3 regions of the Streptomyces sp. NPDC002574 genome follow, and region 3 is predicted to be linked to each of the others. Evidence: riboswitches for the same ligand, from Rfam matches in the RefSeq annotation. Region 3 holds a riboswitch; each other region holds the start of a gene.
The links. Region 3 has a riboswitch for cyclic di-AMP ahead of ACFYXS_RS24710 (NlpC/P60 family protein). Riboswitches for the same ligand answer to the same signal wherever they lie in the genome.

Region 1 (7,497 bases), on a different contig from region 3:
TTCCGCGCGCCCGGACGTGACGGACGTGGCGGACGGGTCAGCGGTGGTCGCGCTCGTGGTGCGGCACGCCGTTGCGGAGCGCCTCGTCGCCGGTCCAGGTGGCGAGCAGCTGCAGCGCGGCCTCGGAGGAGGAGCCGGGCTCGGCGGTGTGGAGGCACATGGACTGGTCGGCGTCGGCGGGGAAGACGACGTACTCGTACGCGAGCGTCAGGTCGCCGACGACCGGGTGGTGGTAGTGCTGGACGCCGTGGGTCCGTTCCCGGACGCCCTGGTCGGCCCACCAGTCGCGGAACTCCGTGCTCTTTATCGTCAGTTCGCCGACCAGCTCGGTCAGCCCCGGATCGTCGGGATACCGCGCGGCCTGCGCCCGCAGGGCGCCGACGAGTTCGGCGGCGTAGGCCGCCCACTGCCGGTACAGGTCACGCGCGGCCTCGTCGAGGAACAGGAAGCGCGCCAGATTGCGGTCCCGGTGCGGGAGCGCGTCGAAGTCGGTGATCAGCGCGCGGGCCAGCCGGTTGGAGGCCAGTACGTCGCCGTGGCGGCCCAGCACGAGGGCCGGGGAGCGGCCGTCCAGCAGGTCCAGCACGCGGTGCACCTCGGGTCGGACCCGCTGGGGCCGGTGCGGCGGGCGGCGGCGGGCGGCGCGGCGCGGCCTCGCCAGCTCGAAGAGGTTCGCCCGTTCGTCCGCGTCCAGCCGCAGGGCCCGGGCCACGGCGTCCAGCACCGCGTCGGAGACATTCTGGTGCCGGCCCTGCTCCAAACGGGTGTACGAGTCGGTGCTCACACCGGCGAGCCGCGCCAGCTCCTCCCGCCGCAGCCCCGGCACCCTGCGCGCCGTGCCGCTGACCGCCACCCCCGCGTCCTGAGGGCTCAGCCGTGCCCTGCGGGTCCGCAGGAACTCCCTGAGCTCGGCGTTGTGCTCCATGTCCTCCAGTATGGGCGGCCGGTCATACCTCCGCCCGGCCCCGCGTCCCCGCCCAGGTCGGGGGCTCGCGGGGCCGGCGACGCGGGGCGGGGCAGCGCTCCGGGAGGCACTAGGCGCCGTCCTCCAGGTGGCGGAGGCGTTCCTGGAAGTGGTCGAGGCGGGCGCGCAGGGCGGCCGCCTCGGCGGCGAGCTGCTGGCGCAGGGGCGGGGCGCTGTCGGCGGGGTGCGGGGCCTCGCCGGTGACGTTGACGCCGGGGCCCGCGAGACGGCCGAATTCCGCCGGGGTCAGCACCCACAGGCCCGCCGCGCACGCGTGGCAGTTGGCCTGGAGCGCGCGCCAGCCCGGCAGGCCCGTGCCGTCGCGCACGAAGACCCGCGCCGGGCGGCCGCAGCGGCAGGCCGCCATACGGACGGTGCGCACCCGCTGCCGGGCGTAGCGCATGCCGCGTTCGTACCGGGTGTACGCCCCCAGCACGCCAACCTGGAGGATCACCGCGTCACCGCAGTCCGTGGCGCAGGTCAGCGCCTGCGCCTCGGCGGCCGTGTGCAGACAGTAGAAGCCGCAGTCGCAGCCACGGGCGGGGCTGGCGTGCCGCCTGCCGTAGCCGCACCGGGCGTCGTCCAGGACGCCGTACACGATGCGCCCGCCGAGGGAGACGCCTCGGAAGCCGACGTGTGTGCCGTCCGCGGAGAGCATCGGGAACGCCAGCTTCCAGCCCGTCGGCGGCACCGCCGGCCGCTCCTCCGGCAAGCGGCGCCCGTACCTCACCGGACCGCGGCCTCGGCGCTCTCGGGCTCCCGCGCTGGCGTGTCGTCCGTGCCGGAGGCCGTCCGTGCCGTCACGGCCGTCGCGACGTCGAGCTCCTTCGCGACACCGGGCGGCTCGTCGCCGGTCTCCTCCGCGTAGCCCTTGGCCAGTGCCTTGCCCAGCTTCATGCCAGCCTCCAAGATCGGGCGAATCCGCCGTACTCGGGCATGATGACGCACCCTCGCGGCCGTCGCATAGGGGGCGTGGGGGCTCCCCGCCGCTCCCGGCCGGCTCCGGCCGTACGCCCCAGGCCATCCCCGACAGGGCGGTCGGCGGCCGTGGCAACGGCCCCTCGGCGACCCCGCGGTTGATGACACATCAGCATGCGGGCCGCCGCCGGGACCGACATGCCCCGCTTCGCATGGGTTTCCCTACCTGCCTCGCGGCGAGCATGCCGCACCCTGGGGTGTCAAGGGTGACGATCCTCACGCCGCCGTCGAGTGGTGCGGGGGGATGCGCGAGGGGCCGCGGTGCCGAAGCCCTCCCCGCTGTCGCCGTCCGCCGCGTCCCGCCGGCACGCGCGCCGCGCTCCGCGCCGCCCCCGCGGCCGCCGTCCGCCGCGTTGCTTTCAGCCGCGCCCAGTGGCGTGAAGTGCACCGCAGGCTCCCGACGCGCGGCGCGGCGGAGGGTGCGGCGCGAGGTCTCGGGGCCCGCAGGAAAGGGTCGTTGGGCGATCGGGGTCCGGGGTGACCCTCACTCCTCGTGAGCAGAGCACTCCCTTCCGCATAACGACTGATGCACACTCACATCTCCCGTTGGTCACGGCAGTCACAGCGGAATGTGGATAAATGCCCGTTCCATCCCCATAGATTCCCAGTGCGAACTCGCCGAAGCGGCTTGGAATTGGGTGCCGCCTCTATTAACGTTCGATAACGCAGCGCGGTCACCCGTCGCCCGCCAGGGCGGCGCCGTGCGCTTGCCGAATCCCGTCCGCGGGAACCGGGGAACCACTTCCTGGGGTGAATCGGGGGCCTTCACGGTCCTCGTAGGAGACCTTCCTGCTCCGAACCCGTCAGCTAACCCGGTAGGCGAGAAGGAAGGAAAGGAGTGCGCCCGCGTGGCGTCGAACGAGCCTGCCCTGATACCCGGACAACAGCAACAAGGGACCGGGTACCACAACCCCGAGTGGGACACCGCCGAGTGGAACATGGCCGCCGGCTGGAATCCCCCGGCCGCCGAGCAGACTCCGCCGACGAAGAACGCGATAGACGGCTGGGACACCGCGGAGTGGAACTTCGCCGCCGGCTGGGTCGAGGAAGCACTCGCCGCGGCCCCCGCCCCCGTCGCCGAACCGGTCGCCCCCTTCCAGCCGGTCGCACCCGTGCCCGAGCCGCGCAGCGCGGTCGAGGCCGCCGCCTTCGTCGACGAGGCGTACGACGCCCCCGAGGCCGGCCCCGCCCCGGACGCGGACACCCGCGACGCGTACACCACGCAGGCCTTCTCCCCGTTCGGCGAGCCCGAGCCGGCCGCCGAGCCGTGGAACCCCACCGAGGAGTCCACCGCCCCCGTCCGCGGCCGGCACCGGGTCGCCAAGCAGCGCACCCTGGGCCGCGGTTCGGCGGTCTTCGGCGTCGCGGCCGTGGCGGTGCTCGGCGTCGGCGGTGTCGCGACCGCCGAGGGCAAGAACCCGCTCCCGGTCTCCCTCCCCAACCTGCCCGAGGTGGCCAAGGTGCCCGGGCTCGGCTCTCTGCTGGACAGCCAGCCCACCGCCAAGCCCGTCGCCCAGGCCCTGACCCCGGGCGCCGGCGAGGCGCTGCGCACCCGGATCCTCGACCAGGCCCAGCAGCAGCGGAACGCCGCCGACGCGGCCGCGCGGTCCGCCGCGCAGCAGCAGGCCGCCGCCAAGGCGGCCAAGGCCGCCGCCGCGCAGCAGGTGCGCGAGGAGGCCGCGGCCAAGAGGAAGGCCGCCCAGGAGGCCGCGAAGAAGGCCGAGGCCGCGCGGCTGGCAGAGCTCGCCAAGAGCTACACCCTGCCGCTGACCTCGTACACCCTCACCGCGAGCTTCGGGCAGTCCAGCTCCCTGTGGGCCAACACCCACACCGGCCAGGACTTCGCCGCCCCGACCGGCACCCCGGCCAAGGCCATCCACAGCGGCACCATCACCTCGGCCGGCTGGGCGGGTTCGTACGGCTACCGCATCATCCTGACCCTCGACGACGGCACCGAGCTCTGGTACTGCCACCTCTCCTCGATGCTCATCACCTCGGGCAAGGTCTCCACCGGCGACACCATCGCCCGCGTCGGCGCGACCGGCAACGTCACCGGTCCGCACTTGCACATCGAGGTCCGCCCCGGCGGCGGCGACCCGATCGACCCGATGCCGTGGCTGCGCAGCATGGGCATGACCCCGTGATCCTGAGCTGACGCTCTGCGTACGGACCCCGGCGGCCTGGTGACACCCCCGACACCAGGCCGCCGGTCCGTCGTTTCCGCGCCGGTGACCTACGGGACGAGGAAGTTGTAGAGCTCCGAGACCCGCGGCGGCCCGCTCGGCTCCGGGAACCCGGACTCCTTGGCGGCGGGCATCATGATCACCAGGTAGGCCTCCAGCGCCTCCGCCGAGTTCCACACGTTCACGATCCGCAGACCGTCGTTGGTGATCACGGCGGCATGGGCCAGCAATCCGGCGGGGGGATGGTCGGGGCCGAATCCGGCGCGGTGATTGGCCTCCTCGTACTGCAGGGCCGTCACGCCCGGGAACTCGACCTCCGCCAGGACCGTCATGGGAACCTCCCGTTTCCCTCTACGCCCAATTTCCCCCGGCTGCGGAGCGCCCGCAACGGGAGACGGCCGCAACGGGAGAAGGCCGCAACGGGAGAAGGCCGCGCGCCCCGGGGACGCGCGGCGGCGCCATGGCCGGGAAAGGCGCTAGAGCGCTTCCATCCGTACGTCCGCCGCGTCGCAGGCCACCGTCTCGTCCGCGTAGACCTCGCACACCGGCCGCCCGTCGGGCGTCATGGTGTGCTCGACCTCCCACAGGCTGAGCTCCTCGCCGCTCGCGAGCAGGAACGCGTGCTCGTACAGCGTCCAGCCCACCACGCGGCCGGTCCCGATACGGGTGTGCCGGCCGGTGACGTACGCGATGTCGTGACCGACCGCCGAGCCCAGCCGGACCCGCAGGTCGTCACCGGGCGCGTCCCGGTTCTCGGCACGCCGCAGCAGCCGCCAGGCGTGCTCCGCGGAGTCCTCCCGCATGTACTGCCTCGGACCGGGCAGCGGCTCCGCACCGACCCGCGGCAGCCGGGCCAGCCACTCCGCGGCCTCCGCCTCCAGCTCCTGCGGCGCGGGCTCGCCGAAACGCAGGTCGATCACATGCTGCGCGGCGAGCAGCACCTCGGGGTCGGCGTACACCTCGTACAGCGGGTCCTCGCCGGGGCCGGTGTTGTGCTCGATCTCCCACAGCACCTGGGTGCCGCCGTCCGCGAGCAGGAACGTGTGGCGCAGCGTGCGCCGGCTCAACCGCCGTGGCGGCCCTTTGCGCTGGCGGAAGGACGCCAGCTCCGTGCAGCCCATCAGCGCGGTCTCCAGCCGCCCCAGCACGACGTCGTCGATCTCGAACGCGTTCTGCGCCCGGGCCAGCACCACCTCGACGTCCGCCGGACCTGCCCCACCTGGTCGCGCGTTCCCCATGCGGTCCTCCTGCTTACGGCATTCCCCGCGCACCATTGCTGAGCACACAGCGTAGTGGTCCGTGAGCACTCCGCGTCGGGGGTACGGGAAAAATGGTGCACCCCTACCCGTAGGAGGCGCGTAAACGGGATGGCCCCCGTGGCGTACCCCCCGATGCCACTATGCGCCCATGCGCGCGCTCTTCGTAGGCCTCTGCACACTTGACGTCATCACGCGGGTCGACCGCGTCCCCGCCCCCAACGAGAAGCTGACCGCCTCGTCCCAGCTCATCGCGGCCGGCGGGCCCGCCACCAACGCCGCGGCGACCTTCGCCCACCTCGGGGGCGAGGCCGTCCTGCTCACCGCCTTCGGCGGCCATCCGCTGTCCACGGCGATCGACGAGGACCTCGCGGCGCTCGGCGTCGCCGTCCTCAACCTCACCGCGGACTCCCCGGAGCCGCCGGCCGTCTCCACGATCCTGGTCACCGAGTCCACCGGCGACCGGGCCGTGGCCTCCCCGGCATCGGCCCAGCCGACGCCGCCGGACGACCTCGAAGCGATCGTCGCCTCCGCCGACCTCGTCCTGGTCGACGCCCACCACCCGGCGCTGGCCCTCCCGGCGGTCCGCCACGCCCGCGCCGCGGGCATCCCCACCCTGCTCGACGCCGGCAGCTGGCGCCCGGGCACGGCACCCCTGCTCCCCTACACCGACCTCGCCGTCTGCTCCGCCGACTTCCGCCCCCCGGGCACGTCGTCCCCCGCCGACGTCCTCGCCTTCCTCCGCGGCGCCGGCGTCCCCTGGCCGATCGTCACCCGCGGTCCCCTCCCCGTCCTGTGGGCCGGCGGCGAAGTCCCCGTCCCCGCCCCCACCGCCGTCGCCGACACCCTCGGCGCCGGCGACATCTTCCACGGCGCCCTCGCCCACGCCCTCCTCACCCACGTCCGCACCCGCCTCACCCCCGCCCTCCTCACCACCACCCTTCGCTCCGCGGCCACCACCGCCTCCCGCTCCTGCGCCTCCTTCGGCACGCGCGCATGGATGCGAACGTGAGGCGCGGGTGGCCCGCCTCCCTCACGACCTCCCGCTGCGCCGCCCCGCGAACCCCACGAAGATCGCCGTCGCCACCCCAAGGACCGCCCACCCCACGGCGGTCTCCGACAGCGACGTCTGCGTGTGCTTCGGCAGCAGCGACAGCCCGCCCAGCACGACGAACATCGCGCACAGGTAGCTGCCCCCCGCCGCCAGCAGCCACCGCACCAACCGTCCCTGCCGTGTACTCGACGACTTGTCGCTCATGGGGATTCCGCCTTGCTCCGTGACCTTGCTCAGGCACCGGGACTTTCCCGTCAGTGCTTCAACGCCCGCCCACAGTCCCCGACACGGGCTCACGGCGCCGTCAATTCACGGGTGTTGCTTGTGGGGTGGGGATGAATGAGGTAGCCCCGGGCCTAATTGCGTTCCTGAGCACTGTCGCGGGACGAGGTCCACCACAGGACGATCGCGCTGAGCGCTACGCCTACGATCAGGACGATCCATCCGACAGTGGCGTCCGAGAGCGAGTCCTGCACACCGCCTGGGAGCAACGCCAGGCACAGCGGTACGAAGATCGCGACGACGACGAAACTCAGGGTCACGGCCAGGAACCAGCGCACCAACCTGCTGCCTAGTGCGCTCTGAAAACCATTGCCCATTGTGCTGCTCCCGACCTGCTAGTCGATGATGTTGTGGCACTGCGTCCCGCGCCTGGTCCCTCCCGCGATGAAGTCGGCGCAGGCTTTTCCGTAGTGCTTCAACGTCCGTCGCGTCGTGTCGATGCGGCCCAGGGAGCTCATGTACGCGCACTTCGGGTGCTCAGGCCCCCGACTCGTGAGATATGTGCGGCCATCTGTGTCGGAGTAGCGCCAGTCGATCCGCCAGTTGCACCACCGGCCGCCGGCCGTGTCTGCGCCGAGAGTGTCCTGAATGGACGCCTCCTGGCGTGTGATGGTGCGGCTCGAACCCTGGATGAAGTGCCCGATGGTAGTGGCCGGGACGCAGACCTGGGTTCCCTTCATGTCGAAGCAGTAGCCCGCGACTTTTCCGTAGCCAATGGCTGAGGCCGACGCAGGTGAAGTCGACGAAATGAACAGGGCGGTCGCGCTGGTGATCACCAGC
Region 2 (7,497 bases), on a different contig from region 3:
ATCTCGACGCCGGCCTGCGCCGACAGGCGGTCGATCTCGGCGAGTTCGGCCTCGGTGAGGGGCGCGGCGTCGAGGGCGGCGAGGTTCTGGTCGAGCTGGGCCACGCTGCTCGCGCCGATGAGGACGGAGACGACGCGCGGGTCGCGCAGGACCCAGGTGAGGGCCAGCTGCGCGAGGGTCTGGCCGCGCTCGCCGGCGAGCTTGTTGAGGGCGTGCAGCAGCGTGAGCTTCTCGTCGGTGAGGGCGTCGCGCTTGAGGAAGTGACCGAGGGCCATGCGGGAGTCCGCGGGGACGCCGTCGAGGTATCGGTCGGTCAGCTGGCCCTGGGCGAGCGGCGAGTAGGCGATGAGCGCGGTCCCGGTCTCGCCGACGGCGTCGAGGACGCCCGCCTCGGGGCTCCGCTGCAGGAGGCTGTAGGCGGCCTGGTGGATCAGCAGCGGAGTGCCGAGCTCGCGCAGGATCTCGGTGGCCCGGCGGTGGGCGTCCGCGGGGTAGTTGGAGATGCCCGCGTACAGCGCCTTGCCCTGGCGGACCGCGGTGTCCAGGGCGCCCATGGTCTCCTCCAGGGGCGTGTCCGGGTCGAAGCGGTGGGAGTAGAAGACGTCGACGTAGTCCAGGCCCATGCGGCCGAGGGACTGGTCGAGCGAGGCCAGCATGTACTTGCGGCTGCCCCACTCGCCGTACGGGCCCGGCCACATGTCGTAGCCCGCCTTGCTGGCGATGAACAGTTCGTCGCGGTACGGGCGCAGGTCCTGGGCGAAGAGGGTGCCGAAGTTGGCCTCGGCCGAGCCCGCGGGCGGCCCGTAGTTGTTGGCGAGGTCGAGGTGGACGACCCCGCGGTCGACGGCACGGCGCAGCACGGCGCGCTGGGTCTCCAGCGGCGAGGTGTCGCCGAAGTTGTGCCACAGGCCCAGGGAGACGGCGGGGAGCAGGACCCCGCTGCGGCCGGTGCGGCGGTACTCCATTGATGCGTAGCGGTCTTCTGCGGCGAGGTAGGGCACGCGGGGGCTCCCGGTCGAGGTGTCGATGTAAGAAAATGTTCGGGATTGGGAGGCTACCCCTGGGGCTTCTGCCGTGTCACCCGGGTCCCGGGTCGCCCCACGCGCTGCCCGCGGCCCCGGTCGCACCGCCCGGGAGGTGCCGCCGGGACGCGGGGCCGGCCCGGGCTGCCCCGGTCTCCGGCCACCGGCGCGTCCCGGGTCCCGGCGGGCGGCGACGCCGCCGGGAATCGATGCGGGCCGGTCATCGGTTGTCCTGCTGGACACGACGACGGGTGCGGGCCTCATCACGCCATCCTGCAACGCGGGTTGGAACGCCCCATGTCATGCCTTATCCGGCATCGAAGGTCGTAAGCGGACATATGTATCCACAGTGCATGCGTAGGCAATAGGCACGTGATGGGTGTCACGCGACGAACACGCTCCGGCAGGCATGGGCCACCGAGCGTCGATTTATCTTCCCCGTATTCACCGCCTGTGCAATGCCGTTCGCCAGGGGTCATTATTTCGCCTACACAGAGCGGACACTTCTCACGTAACGTCACGGAATTCATTGATCGACTTGCCGGTCGGCGATTGCTGTGATTCCGGACCTTGCCGGGGCGCGATTGCGTCGTTTAGCTTCCAAGTCCCGCAGGCCGGATGCCGGCGGGAATTCTTCCGAGTGGAACGCCTAATCCTGCCGCCACTCGTAAGCCGGATGACAAGAACCGCACGGCAGGAGCGGGGGACCCAGGTAAGTGCCGTTCCGTGTCACGGGACGGCTTGGGGTGAAGTCGCAGCGACGTGCCTTTAGTCGGCATGCCTCAAAGCGGCCGGGCATCTCCAGCCCGAACCCGACAGCTCACCTCGTAGGCGTCGGAGAGGAATTCCCCATGCCCGCAAAGGGAAAGCACCGTCGTCAGCGGACCAATCGTTTCGTCCGCCTCGGCGCATTCGCCGGCACCACGAGTGCCGCGATCGCCCTCCCGGTCGTCGGCGCCGCCGGCGCCCACGCCGCACCGGTGAGCGTCTGGGACAAGGTCGCCAGCTGCGAGAGCACCAACAACTGGTCCATCAACACCGGCAACGGTTTCTACGGCGGGCTGCAGTTCACCCAGAGCACCTGGGCCGGCTTCGGCGGGACCAAGTACGCCGCCCGTGCGGACCTCGCCACCAAGTCCGAGCAGATCGCCGTCGCCGAGAAGGTGCTGGCGGTCCAGGGCCCGCAGGCCTGGCCGGTGTGCGGTCCCAAGGCCGGTCTGACCAAGGCGATGGCCGACACGTCGGCCACCCCGCAGAGCGTCGCCGGTTCCGGCACCACCACCAAGCCCGCCACCCCCGCTCCCGCGAAGGACACGCAGGCCTCCAAGCCCGCCGACTCCGCCTCCAAGCCGGCCACCGGCGACTCCTACAAGGTCGTCGGCGGCGACACCCTCTCCACCATCGCCGACGCCCAGGACGTGACCGGCGGCTGGCGCGAGCTGTACGCGGCCAACAAGTCCGTCATCGGCGCCGACCCGAACCTGATCTACCCGGGCCAGGTCCTGGCGCTGAGCGGCAAGGCCACGGTCGCCCTCCCGGACAAGCCCGCCGCGAGCACGCCGGCCCCGGTCAAGTCCACCACCTCGTCCGCCTCCGGCTACACCGCCCCGCTGGACCACGTCACGCTGGGCACCCCGTACCACCAGTCCGGTTCCATGTGGTCGAAGGGCTACCACACCGGTGTCGACTTCATCGCCTCCACCGGCACCAAGGTGAAGTCGATCGCCTCCGGCACCGTGGTCTCCGCGGGCTGGGGCGGCTCCTACGGCAACCAGGTCGTCATCAAGCACGCCGACGGCAAGTACTCGCAGTACGCCCACATGTCCTCGCTGTCGGTCTCGGCCGGCCAGACCGTCTCCGAGGGCCAGCAGCTGGGCCTCTCGGGCGCCACCGGCAACGTCACCGGCCCGCACCTGCACTTCGAGGTGCGCACCACCGCGTCGTTCGGTTCCGACATCGACCCGCTGGCCTACCTGCGGGCGCACGGCGTCAGCATCTGAGCGAACTGATCACCCGTCATCCGGCGCTGGCATGTGCCCTGTTCCCCGCATCGCGGGGGCAGGGCACTTGCCGTTGGCGAGTGACCGAAACGGATCGAATATTTCCATTTCTGGTTTCCTCTCGAACGAACGATCAGTAGCCTCTGAGCCAGGCGGCCGTCCGCACGGCCCGCTGCCCTGATCCCGACGAGCTGGAGCCGTTGATGGAGCGTCCTGCCTGGGCCCCCCAAGGCATCGACCTGTCCGTGCCGAGCGTGTCCCGCATCTACGACTACTACCTCGGCGGCTCGCACAACTTCGAGGTCGACCGGGAGGCGGGGCGGCGGGCGATCGAGGCATTCCCGGGCCTGCCCAAGATCATGCAGGCCAACCGGGCCTTCATGCGCAGGGCGGTGCGCTTCGCGGTGGACGAGGGCGTCACCCAGTTCCTCGACATCGGCTCCGGCATACCCACCTTCGGCAACGTCCACGAGGTCGCCCAGGCCGCGAGCCCCGGCGCCCGCGTGCTCTACGTCGACAACGACCCGGTCGCGGTCGCGCACAGCCGCGCCGTGCTGGACGGCAACGAGGAGGCCGTGATCGTCGCCGCCGACCTGCGCTCCCCGCGCGACATCCTCGACAGCGAGGAGGCCGGCCGGCTGCTGGACCTCGACCGACCGGTGGCGCTGCTGCTGGTCGCCGTCCTGCACTTCCTCGAGGACGCCGACGATCCGGCCAAGGCCGTCGCCGAACTGCGCGACGCCCTCGCGCCGGGCAGCCTGCTCGTCCTCACCCATGCCTCCATGGAGGGCGGCCCTCGCCGGCCCGAGGAGGGCGAGCGGGTCCAGAACGTCTACCGCAGCGCCAGTTCACCGCTGATCATGCGTTCACGCGAGGCGGTGGAGACGTTCTTCGACGGCTTCGACCTCATCGCACCCGGCCTGGTCTCGGCCCCGCTGTGGCGGCCGGACGGCGCGGACGACGACGAGCCCGACCCGGTCGTCTTCAGCGGGTTCGCGGGCGTCGGCCGCAAGGCGTGACCGTGACCACGGAACCCGACCCGGAACCGGAACCGGCCCCGGAGCCCGCCGACAGCCTGCGGCGCTTCGCGATCATCTGGAGCCGGGCGATCTATCCGGCCACCGCCACCTCCATGACCCGCGGCGAGTTCGAGGAGTACCTGCTCCCGCTCGCCGCGCGGCTGGAGGCGGCCCTGCACGCCCAGCCCTTCGACCCGCGCGCCGGCGCGGAGATCGGCGCGGCGCTGGTGGCCGCGCACTGCACGGACCCCGAGTCGCTGCCCCGCATCCTCGGCGTCGTGGACGCCTACCTGCTGCTGTACTCGCCGCCGGACCCGTCGCTGCCCGCCGACGAGGGCCGCACCCGCTCCGCCCGGCTGCAGCACTGGATAGCCTCCGGCTACGCGCGCGCCCTGCAGGAGCGGACCAGGACCGAGCAGGAGGCCCTGTCCCGGGCGGCGCTCACCGCCCGCATCGCCGTCGAACAGGCCCTCCACGAGAGCGAGGTGCGATTCCGCGCCATCTTCCAGGGCGCCTCCATAGGCATCGGCATCGCCGACATGGAAGGCCGCATCCTCGACGTCAACGACGCCCTCACCACCATGTTCGGCGGCCTGGAACGCCGCATCCTCAGCAGGAACGTCTACGACTGGGTGCACCCGGAGGACGCCCCCGAGGTCTGGGAGATGCAGCGCCAGCTCAACCGGGGCGAACGCGACCGCTACAGCGTCGAGAAGGCGTACTACCGCCCGGACGGCACCGCCCTGTGGACCAATCTGACGGTCTCCCTGCTCCGCGACCACGCCGGCGTCCCGCAGTACATGCTCGCGCTCACGGAGGACATCACCGAGGAGCGCCTGCTCAACGAGCGCCTGCGGTACGAGGCCACGCACGACGCGCTCACCGGGCTGGCCAACAGGAACCTGTTCTTCGAGCGCCTGGAGCAGGTGCTCGGCGGGCCGGACGGCTCGCGCGTCGGGGTCTGCTACCTCGACCTCGACGGCTTCAAGGACGTCAACGACAGCCTCGGCCACGCAGTGGGCGACCGACTGCTGGTGGCCGTCGCCGAGCGGCTGAAGGCCTGCGTGACCTCGTCCGACCAGCTCGTCGCCCGGATCGGCGGCGACGAGTTCGCGGCGCTCGTGGTCAACCCGGCGAGCCGCGCGGACGTCACCGGCCTCGCCGACCTCGTCCTCGCAGCGCTCGCCGACCCCATCCGCGTCGACGACCGCGAACTGTCCGTGCGGTGCAGCATCGGCATCGTGGAGGGCCAGGCCGGCAGCCTCGGCCCCGCCGAGGTGCTGCGCAGCGCCGACATCACCATGTACCGCGCCAAGGCCGCCGGCGGGAACCGCTTCGAGCTCGCCGACCCCGACTCCGACGCCCGCGCCATCACCCGGCACGGACTCACCAACCGGCTGCCCATCGCCCTGGAGCGCGGCGAGTTCTTCATCGAGTACCAGCCGCTGGTCCGGCTCGCCGACGGCAGTGTGCGCGGCGCGGAGGCGCTGGTGCGCTGGTGCCATCCGGTGCACGGGGTGCTCGGTCCCGACCGGTTCATCCCGCTGGCGGAGAGCACCGGGCTGATCGTGCCGCTCGGCCACTGGGTGCTGGAGCAGGCCGCCTGGCAGGCCCGCGACTGGCAGTTCCCGCGCAGTGACGGCCACCCGCTGCGGATCAACGTCAACCTGTCCCCGGCGCAGTTGAGCCACCGCGGCCTGGTCCCGGAGACCCTCGCCGTCATCAAGGACGCGGGGCTGGAGCCGACCGCCCTGTGCCTGGAGGTCACCGAGAGCGCCTTCATCGGCGCCGACGAGGAACTGCTGCGCCCGCTGCGGGAGTTCGCCGACCTGGGCATGGCCATCGCGCTGGACGACTTCGGCACCGGCTACTCCAACCTGGCCTCGCTGCGCCGGTTGCCGATCACCACGCTGAAGCTCGACCGCTCCTTCACCCGCGGCATGCAGCAGCACCCGGCGGACCCGGTCGACGTGAAGATCGTCGAGGTCGTCGTCGACCTCGCCCACACGCTCGGCCTCTCGGTGACCGTCGAGGGCGTCGAGACCGGCACCCAGGCCGAGTACCTGCGGGCCCTCGGCTGCGACACCGCCCAGGGCTGGTACTACGCCAGGCCCGGCCCCCCCGACCGTCTCCACTCGCTGTCGCTGGTCGACGCGACGGCCTGAGCGGACGGGGCGGGTGGCGACCGGTGCGGCTCGCCGCGCGGTGGGCTGTGACGCCGTGCAGGCCGGGCCCGCCCGACCGCCTCTGACCGCGAGGGTCTGAACGTCTGGCGCCGGCGAGGGTCCGGCCGGTCCGGCTCCGCGGGGAGGCGGTCCTGGGTCGGGCGGTCGCGCGGGTTGCCGGCCGATCGCCTTTCCTGGCTGTCGCTGGTCGATGCGACGGTCTGAGCGGACGGAGAGTGCAGGGCGCACGCCGGCGGGGTCCCGCCGGGGAGGCGGTTCGGTTCGCGGTGCGCCGGCCCGTGAGCGGACGTGCGGTCGGGCGGTCGCGGAGAGCTCGCCTGGGCTGTGACGCCGTCCAGGTCCGGGCGGTCCCGTTCGGAAGGCCGAGCGGCGCGGGCGGCCTGTGACAGGGAGGGTGCGGTTCGTGTCGCAACCCGGCACGGAACGTGGCGGATTCGCTCCTAATCCTCCAACCCGCCGAGAAAATCGCGCAGTACGCCCTCGAAGGCCTCGGGACGTTCCAGGTTGGGCAGATGCCCGGCCCCTTCCACCACCGCCAGCCGCGATCCGGCCACGGTGCGGTGCATGGCCTCGGCCTCGGCGACGGGGGTGAACACGTCGTCCCGGCCGACGACGATCAGGGTGGGCACGCGGACGGCGGCGAGCACGTCGCCGTAGTCCGGGCGCAGGGCGCGCCCGCGCAGCGCGGCGGCGGCGCCCTCGGGCGGGGTGCCGCGCATCATGCGCAGCACGTGGGCGGCCACGCCGGGCCGCCCGGTGACGTTGTACGGCGCGATCATCCGGTCCAGCACCTCGTCGGCGTAGCCCGCCATGCCTTCGGCGAGCAGGCGCTCGGCCATCGCCTCGCGGGCCTTCCGGGCGTCCTCGGTGTCGGCGCCGGGGAAGGTGTCCGCGAGGACGAGCGCGGCGACCCGTTCCGGGAAGCGCCGCTGGAACTCCATCACGATCTGGCCGCCCATCGACACCCCGCCGAGCACCACCCGGGCGACGCCCAGCTGGTCCAGCAGCGCGGCGAGGTCCTGCGCGAAGGTCCCCAGGGGCGTGATGCCGGGGACCACGTCGCTGGCCCCGTATCCGCGCAGGTCGGGGGCGATCACCCGGCGCCCGGAGGCGGCGACGGCGGCTATCTGGGGTGCCCACATGGTGCGGTCGAAAGGGTGGCCGTGCACAAGCAGCAGCGGGAGCGCGGCGCCGCCGCTGTGCCCGCCCTCGTCCTCGTACGCGACGGTGATGCCGTTGACGTGCGCGGTCGCCACAACCGAGCCCCTTT
Region 3 (7,497 bases):
GGCAGGCCGAGGGAGTCGTACGCGAAGGAGACGGCGCGCGCGGCGCGGGCGTTGGGGGCCACCGCGGGCGCCAGCGCCGACCGTGAGCCCGCGGCGACCGCGCGGCCGGCCCGCCCGCCGGAACGGGTCGCGCCCTGGCCACCGTCCGCCAGGACGGCGGCCCGCTGGCCCGCCGTGAGCCCGTCCAGCAGGCGCTGCGCGGAGGCCAGGCGCTCCTGCACGGTGCGCTTGTGGCGGGCCAGTTCGGCGCGGGAGCGGCGCAGCTCGTCGAGTTCGGTCCCGGCCTCGGTGCGCAACTGCTCGATCTCGCGCCGCTGGGAGCCGAGGGCGTGCAGCGCGGCGTTCTGACGGCTGCTCATGCGGTCCAGCAGTCCGGCCCGTTCGAGGTACTGGTCGGGCGAGGAGGCCAGGGCGAGCTGCATGGCAGGATCCACGCCGCCGCTGCGGTACTGGGCGGTGGCGATCGAACCGAGTCCGTCGCGGGTGCGGTTGAGGCGCTCGGTCCTGCGGGCGAGTTCGTCCTGCAGGTCGTCGATCCGGTGCTGGACCGTGTCGGCCTTCTCCTTCGCCCCGTTGTACCGCTCGGTGGCCTGCTCGGCCTCCTGGTAGAGCCGGTCCACCCGGGCCTTGGCCTCGGAGGTGGTCAGCCGTGGTTCGGCGTGCCCGGTCTCACCGAACACCGTCACCGAGGCCGCTCCCGCGATGGCGAGGGTGGCGGCCGTGCGCGCGGTGGAGCCGGTGAGAGTGCGCTCCTTGGGCTTTCTGTGCGACGCCACGCGCCGTCACTCCTTCCGAGCTGCCGGACTTGCTGCCCGCGGTCCGGCGGCGGACGGACGGGGAGCCGCGCCGCCGCCGGACCTTCGGCGGGGGTGGCCGATGCCGACGACGAGTCCCGCCGGCAGTGGGGATCGGCCACCTGGGGCAGGACGCTAAACCTGTGCGTCGGCAGCCGGCGGTGGAGTGTGCGGGACTGGTCCGATTCGGCCACTACCTGATCCCCGATGACCGCTGTTCGACGGGTGACCTGGTCATTCGCGGTCCAGCCGTGACCGATGCGCCGGAAGGGGCCCACCTCGGTGCCGAATGCTGATACGGGCGTGGTTAGGGTCCTGAGCCATGGACGTACTCATCAACCTCGTCGTCGGCCTGCACATCATCGGCATCGCCGCCCTGCTCGGCGGCTTCCTCACCCAGATGAAGGCCATGGGCCGCGGCGACGCGCGCTTCGTGCCGGGCATGCTGCACGGGGCGCTCACCATGCTGGTCACCGGGGCGCTGCTGGTCGGGCTCAACCAGGCCGACGACCAGCCGGTGAACAACGTCAAGATCGGCGTGAAGCTGGCCGTCCTGGTGGTCGTCCTCGGCCTCGTCTACGTCAAGCGCGACGACGAGAAGGTGTCGGCGGCGGCCTTCGGCGCCGTGGGCGCGCTGACCACCGCCAACATCTTCATCGCCGTGCTCTGGACCTGAGCCCCTCAGCGGGGAGGCGGGGGACTCAGGCCATCCGGGCGTAGCCGTAGATCGGCATCTCGGTGATCGGGGCGATCTTCACCACGGTTCCCGTGTGGGGCGCGTGGATCATCTGGCCGCCGCCGATGTAGAGGCCGACGTGGGTCACGTCCGAGTAGAAGAAGACCAGGTCGCCCGGTTGCAGCTGGTCCGCGGTGACGCGGGAGCCGAAGTCGACCTGGTCGTAGGTGGTGCGGGGGATGGAGACGCCCGCGGCGGCCCAGGCGCCCTGGGTCAGGCCGGAGCAGTCGAAGGAGTTGGGGCCGGTGGCCCCGTACACGTAGGGCTTGCCGATCTGGGCACGGGCGAAGTCGATCGCCTTCTCCGCCTTGGCGGCGTAGGTGCCCGACGCCGTCGAGGTCGTGGTCGAACCGCCTCCCGCGACCGACGTGCCCCCGGCCGCCTTCCGCGCCGCCTCCTCCTTGGCGGCGATGGCACGGGCCTTGTCCGCGGCCTCCTGCTCGCGCTTCTTCTCCAGTGCGGCCAGCCGCGCCTTCTCCTGGGCCGTCAGGGTGTTGAGCAGTTGCTGCGCGGCGGCCAGCTTCTGCTTGACCGCCCGCTTCTCCGTCGCCAGCCGCGTCTGCGCCTCGGTGAGCTTCTGCAGGCTCTGGACGGCCTCCGTGCGCTTCTGCGTGGTCGCCTCCTGCTGCGTGCGGAAGGCCTCCATCGCGTGCTCCTGGCGGTCGGACAGGCGGTTCATCAGGTGCGCCTGGTCCAGGAACTGCTGCGGGTCGGAGGTGAGCAGGAAGGTCGTCGTGCCGTCCAGACCGCCGCCGCGGTACTGGGCCGAGGCGTACTCGCCGATCGTGCGGCGGGCGTCGTTGAGCGTCTGCGTCCTGCGGGCCACCTGGTCGAGCAGTTGGTCGGCCTGCGTCCGCTGCCTGTCGGTCTGCTCCTTGGCGCCGTTGTAGCGCTCGGTGGCCGCCTCGGCCTGGTGGTAGAGCGCGTCCACCTTGGCCTTGACCTCGGTGATGGACGGCTTGTCGGGGGAGGCGGGCGCCGCGCTGGCGCTCTCGCCGAGGAGGGTGACGGTCGCCAGTGCGGCGGTCGTGAGCCCCACGGCCGTGCGCGGGCCGGGGACGGTGAGCATGCGGGGGCGCGGCTTGCGGTGCGTCGCCAAGTCGGACGGCTCCTTCCGTGGACCGCCTACCGGGTTAGCTGTCGGGTTCGGGCTTCGGAAGGCCGCCCTACGGTCGTCCGGGCGCACGCGCGGTGCGCCCGTACGGACCGATTCACCCCAAAGTGGTGGGTCCCCGGCTCCGGCGGTCGCCGGACTCAGCGGAGGCGGCCGTGACGGCTCGGTCGCCGCCGTTCGGTGCGGACCGCCTGAGGGGGCACGCTAGTCAACTGGGGTGGCTCCTGGGAAGGCTGGTGTTCGAATTGTCCGCAATCATTTCGTGACCTTTACGCATCCGGGCCGTTGCCCGCCCCTCCGGTGGTACTACGGCGGCCCTCTCGCACCCCTCCGGCGGCTGCCCGGCGTCCCTCCGGCCGCTCTCCGGCACGCGCCGCCGCGGGCCCCGCGTCCGCCGGGCTCCTCGAAGCGGCGCACCGGTGTCGGTCCCACCGCCTAGACTCGGGAGGCGATGAGCAGCCTCTTTGACGACAGCTTCCTGGCCGGCTTCGAACCGCGGGAGGAGCACCCGCCGCCCCCCGAGGAGGAGGCCGAAGCGGTTCCGCACGACCTCTTCGAGGGGCGCTTCGACGCGCCCGCGGACCGGGACGCCTACTACCGGGACGGCGCGCCGCGCCCCGCCGTCGACCCCGCCGCGCTGCTGGACGGGCTCAACGAGCAGCAGCGCGCCGCCGTCGAGCACACCGGCTCCCCGCTGCTCATCGTCGCGGGCGCCGGCTCCGGCAAGACCCGGGTGCTCACCCACCGCATCGCCCATCTGCTGGGCGCCCGCAAGGTGCACCCCGGTCAGATCCTGGCGATCACCTTCACCAACAAGGCCGCCGGCGAGATGAAGGAGCGCGTCGAGCAACTCGTCGGCCCGCGCGCCAATGTGATGTGGGTCTCCACCTTCCACAGCGCCTGCGTCCGCATCCTGCGCCGGGAGTCCAAGAAGCTCGGCTTCACCTCCAGCTTCTCCATCTACGACGCGGCCGACTCCAAGCGCCTGATGGCGCTGGTCTGCCGCGACCTGGACCTGGACCCCAAGCAGTTCCCGCCGAAGTCCTTCAGCGCCAAGGTCTCCAACCTCAAGAACGAGCTCATCGACGAGGAGACCTTCGCCGACCAGGCGGAGAACCCCTTCGAGAAGAAGCTCGCCGAGGCCTACGCGATGTACCAGTCGCGGCTGCGCGAGGCCAACGCGCTCGACTTCGACGACATCATCATGACCACGGTCAACCTGCTCCAGGTCTTCCCGGACGTCGCCGAGCACTACCGGCGCCGCTTCCGGCACGTCCTGGTCGACGAGTACCAGGACACCAACCACGCGCAGTACACCCTGGTGCGCGAACTGGTCGGCACGGCGAGCGGAGACGCGCAGGAGGGCGGCGAGGGGCCGGCCGAGCTGTGCGTGGTCGGCGACGCCGACCAGAGCATCTACGCCTTCCGCGGCGCCACCATCCGCAACATCCTCCAGTTCGAGGAGGATTACCCCCAGGCGCGCACGATCCTGCTGGAGCAGAACTACCGCTCCACCCAGAACATCCTGACCGCCGCCAACGCCGTCATCGAGCGCAACGCCTCCCGCCGCCCCAAGAACCTGTGGACGGAGGCCGGCCAGGGTCCGGTCATCACCGGCTACGTCGCCGACCAGGAGCACGACGAGGCGCAGTTCATCGCCGACGAGATCGACCGGCTGACCGACGCGGGCGACGCGCGGCCCGGCGAGGTCGCGGTCTTCTACCGCACCAACGCGCAGTCCCGTGTCTTCGAAGAGGTCTTCATCCGCGTCGGCCTGCCGTACAAGGTCGTCGGCGGAGTCCGCTTCTACGAGCGCAAGGAGGTCCGGGACGTCCTGGCCTACCTGCGCGTGCTCGCCAACCCCGAGGACACCGTCCCGCTGCGCCGCATCCTCAACGTGCCCAAGCGCGGCATCGGCGAGCGCGCCGAGGCGATGATCGACGCCCTGGCCTCGCGCGAGCGGATCTCCTTCCCCGCGGCGCTGCGCCGGGTCGACGAGGCCTACGGCATGGCCGCCCGCTCGTCCAACGCCGTCAAGCGCTTCAACGAGCTGCTGGAGGAACTGCGCACGGTCGTCGACTCCGGCGCCGGCCCCGCCACTGTCCTGGAGGCGGTGCTGGAGCGCACGGGCTACCTGGCCGAGCTCCAGGCCTCCACCGACCCGCAGGACGAGACCCGCGTCGAGAACCTCCAGGAACTCGCGGCGGTGGCCCTGGAGTTCGAGCAGGAGCGCACCGAGGAGGAGCCCGGCACGCTCGCCGAGTTCCTGGAGCGCGTCGCGCTGGTCGCCGACTCCGACCAGATCCCGGACGACGAGGAGGGGGGCGGCGTCATAACGCTGATGACCCTCCACACCGCCAAGGGCCTGGAGTTCCCCGTGGTCTTCCTGACCGGCATGGAGGACGGGGTCTTCCCCCACATGCGCGCGCTCGGCCAGACCAAGGAGCTGGAGGAGGAGCGCCGGCTCGCCTACGTCGGCATCACGCGGGCGCGGCAGCGGCTGTACGTGACGCGGGCGAGCATGCGCAGCGCGTGGGGCCAGCCGTCGTACAACCCGCCCTCCCGCTTCCTGGAGGAGATCCCGGAATCGCTCATCGAGTGGCGGCGCACGGGGTCCTCCCCGACACCGTCCGCCTCGGTGTCGGCGGCGGCCTCGATGCTGTCGCGGTCCTCGTCCAAGGGCGGCCCGTCCGGCTTCGCCACCCGGCGTACCCAGGACCGGCCGGTCATCGCGCTGACGGTGGGGGACCGGGTCAACCACGACACCTTCGGGCTGGGCACGGTCGTCTCCGTCGACGGCAGCGGTGAGAAGGCCAAGGCCACCATCGACTTCGGCGACGAGCGGCCGAAGGTGCTGCTGCTGCGCTACGCGCCGGTGGAGAAGCTCTAGCGGACCGGGATTGCCGGTGCGGCTTCCCGTGGGGGAGCCGCACGGGCGCCTGGACGTACTCTGCAGGAGGGGCTCAGCGCGGGTCGAGGCCGTGCTTGAGCAGCCACGGCAGCGGGTCGATCGCCGAGCCACCGGCCGGGCGGACCTCGAAGTGCAGGTGCGGTCCGGTGGAGTTGCCCGAATTGCCGGAATAGGCGATGACCTCGCCGGCCTTGACGCTGCCCCAGCGGATCTTGGTGCTGCTCAGATGGCAGTACCAGGTCTCCGTGCCGTCGGGCGCGGTCACTATGGCCATGTTGCCGTAGGCGCTGTTCCACTGCGTGCGGACGGTGCCGTCGGTCGCGGCCATCACGGGCGTGCCGTAACTGACCGGGAAGTCGATGCCCGTGTGGACCGACATCCAGTTGACGCCCGCCTGACCGAAGTACGCGCTCAGGCCGTGCTCGGTCACCGGGAGCAGGAACTTCGGGCGCAGCGCCTCCTTGCGGGCGGCCTCCTGCGCCTTCTTCTTCCGCTCCGCTGCCTGGCGCTCCTTGATGTCCAGGCGCTCCTGGGTGCGGCTGGCGCGGGAGGCGAAGTCGTCGACGTCCCGGTTCACCCCGGCCAGCTGCTGGTCGAGCTTGGTGGTGGGCGTCTTGGCGCCGCCGACGATGCCGTCCGCCTGCGTCGTGCTGGTGTCGCCCTCCTCCGTGTTGACGGTCACGGCGGCGGCGCAGGCCGCGACGCCCATGACGGCGACGGAGGGGACGGCGACGGTCAGCAGCGCCGAGCGGCGGGCCGGGCGGCGCCGGCGGCTGCCGGCGCGGGGGCGCGGGAGGACGGGCGCGCCGTCCGGGTCCCCGTCGTATCCGGTGTCGTCGGCGCGGTGCGCGGAGTCGTACTCCTCTTCCGGCTCGGCGGGGTGCGGGTCCTCGGCGTCGTGCTCGTCGAACGGGTAGGCGTCCTCGCCGTCCGCCCAGTCCTCCGCGGCGGTCCCGTGGGGACCGGCCTCCGGCTCGCGGGCGTGGGGCACGTACGCCTGGGGTTCGTGCGGGAGGTGTTCATGGGGGAGCGGCTCGTGCGGGAGGGCGGGCTCCGGCTCCTGGTACTCGTACACCGGGGCGTGCTCGTACGCCGTGTAGTCGTACGTCTCGGCCGCGGGCTGCGCGTACCAGGTGCCCGTGGCCGCGCCGGCGGGGTCGCCGTAACCGGCCGTGGGGTCCTGGGGCTGCCAGTAGGCGGTCGCGGTGGTGTCCCACGAGCCGGTGGCCTGGGTGCCGGTGTCGTACGCGGGGTACCCCTGGCACGAGCCGAACAGCGGGTCGTCATCCGTGTGGACAGCGCCTGCGGACGGGTACGAGGCGCTGGAATAGCCCTCGTGCCCGTAGGCGTTGTACTCGGGGGCATACCCCGACGGGTGACGGTCGTTCACCGCTTCTCTTTCGCCTCGGCAGCAGGAGAATTAGCGGCGACTGTATCCCCCTGCGGCCGACGGCGACAATCTTCGGCGGGATCCCGGCAGGGACGATGCGTTGTGTTCGATGGCGTTTCGATGCTTATGGGGGCAGGTCCGTCAGGCGGCGTCGACGGCGCCGGACGCCCGTTCCTCCCCGAGCAGCGCCTGCCGGATGCCGGCCGCGATGGCCGCGTGCACCGGCATGGTCAGATGCCCGACGCCCGCGACGTGCACATTGCGGGCGATGAGATCCGGGTGGTCCAGGCGGGCCGCCTCGACCGGGCTCATCATCTCGTCCCAGTCGCTCCAGAACGCCACGTAACGGGTACGGCAGCCGGGCGCGGGCTCGGCCAGTTCCTCGATCAGGTCGGAGTTGGGCCGCATCTGCCGGACGATGGGGTGCGGGTTCAGCAGCGGCGCGGCACGGGTGCCGGAGTGCGGGGTACCGAGGGTGATCACGGTGCGGACCCGGCTGTCCCCGCCCAGTCGCTGTGTGTAGTAGCGCGCGATGAGCCCGCCGAGGCTGTG

Region 1: linked by a shared signal. The riboswitch ahead of ACFYXS_RS18550 (M23 family metallopeptidase) and the one ahead of ACFYXS_RS24710 (NlpC/P60 family protein) in region 3 are both predicted to bind cyclic di-AMP.
Region 2: linked by a shared signal. The riboswitch ahead of ACFYXS_RS22200 (transglycosylase family protein) and the one ahead of ACFYXS_RS24710 (NlpC/P60 family protein) in region 3 are both predicted to bind cyclic di-AMP.

What each region holds. Positions count from the first base shown of each region.
Region 1 is NZ_JBIARB010000007.1:235,329-242,825, reverse strand. Features, by position in the region: gene ACFYXS_RS18565 (helix-turn-helix domain-containing protein) at 38-925, opposite strand; gene ACFYXS_RS18560 (hypothetical protein) at 1,035-1,655, opposite strand; gene ACFYXS_RS18555 (hypothetical protein) at 1,691-1,861, opposite strand; cyclic di-AMP (ydaO/yuaA leader) riboswitch at 2,641-2,779, shown strand; gene ACFYXS_RS18550 (M23 family metallopeptidase) at 2,791-4,086, shown strand; gene ACFYXS_RS18545 (hypothetical protein) at 4,176-4,457, opposite strand; gene ACFYXS_RS18540 (DUF6227 family protein) at 4,602-5,363, opposite strand; gene ACFYXS_RS18535 (PfkB family carbohydrate kinase) at 5,533-6,393, shown strand; gene ACFYXS_RS18530 (hypothetical protein) at 6,415-6,639, opposite strand; gene ACFYXS_RS18525 (hypothetical protein) at 6,792-6,995, opposite strand; gene ACFYXS_RS18520 (hypothetical protein) at 7,053-7,497, opposite strand, start outside.
Region 2 is NZ_JBIARB010000008.1:452,613-460,109, reverse strand. Features, by position in the region: gene ACFYXS_RS22205 (aldo/keto reductase) at 1-1,001, opposite strand, end outside; cyclic di-AMP (ydaO/yuaA leader) riboswitch at 1,659-1,869, shown strand; gene ACFYXS_RS22200 (transglycosylase family protein) at 1,874-3,022, shown strand; gene ACFYXS_RS22195 (SAM-dependent methyltransferase) at 3,226-4,041, shown strand; gene ACFYXS_RS22190 (putative bifunctional diguanylate cyclase/phosphodiesterase) at 4,038-6,206, shown strand; gene ACFYXS_RS22185 (alpha/beta fold hydrolase) at 6,668-7,483, opposite strand.
Region 3 is NZ_JBIARB010000010.1:18,318-25,814, forward strand. Features, by position in the region: gene ACFYXS_RS24700 (NlpC/P60 family protein) at 1-776, opposite strand, end outside; gene ACFYXS_RS24705 (hypothetical protein) at 1,117-1,470, shown strand; gene ACFYXS_RS24710 (NlpC/P60 family protein) at 1,496-2,629, opposite strand; cyclic di-AMP (ydaO/yuaA leader) riboswitch at 2,637-2,800, opposite strand; gene pcrA (DNA helicase PcrA) at 3,096-5,534, shown strand; gene ACFYXS_RS24720 (peptidoglycan DD-metalloendopeptidase family protein) at 5,608-6,945, opposite strand; gene ACFYXS_RS24725 (esterase/lipase family protein) at 7,087-7,497, opposite strand, start outside.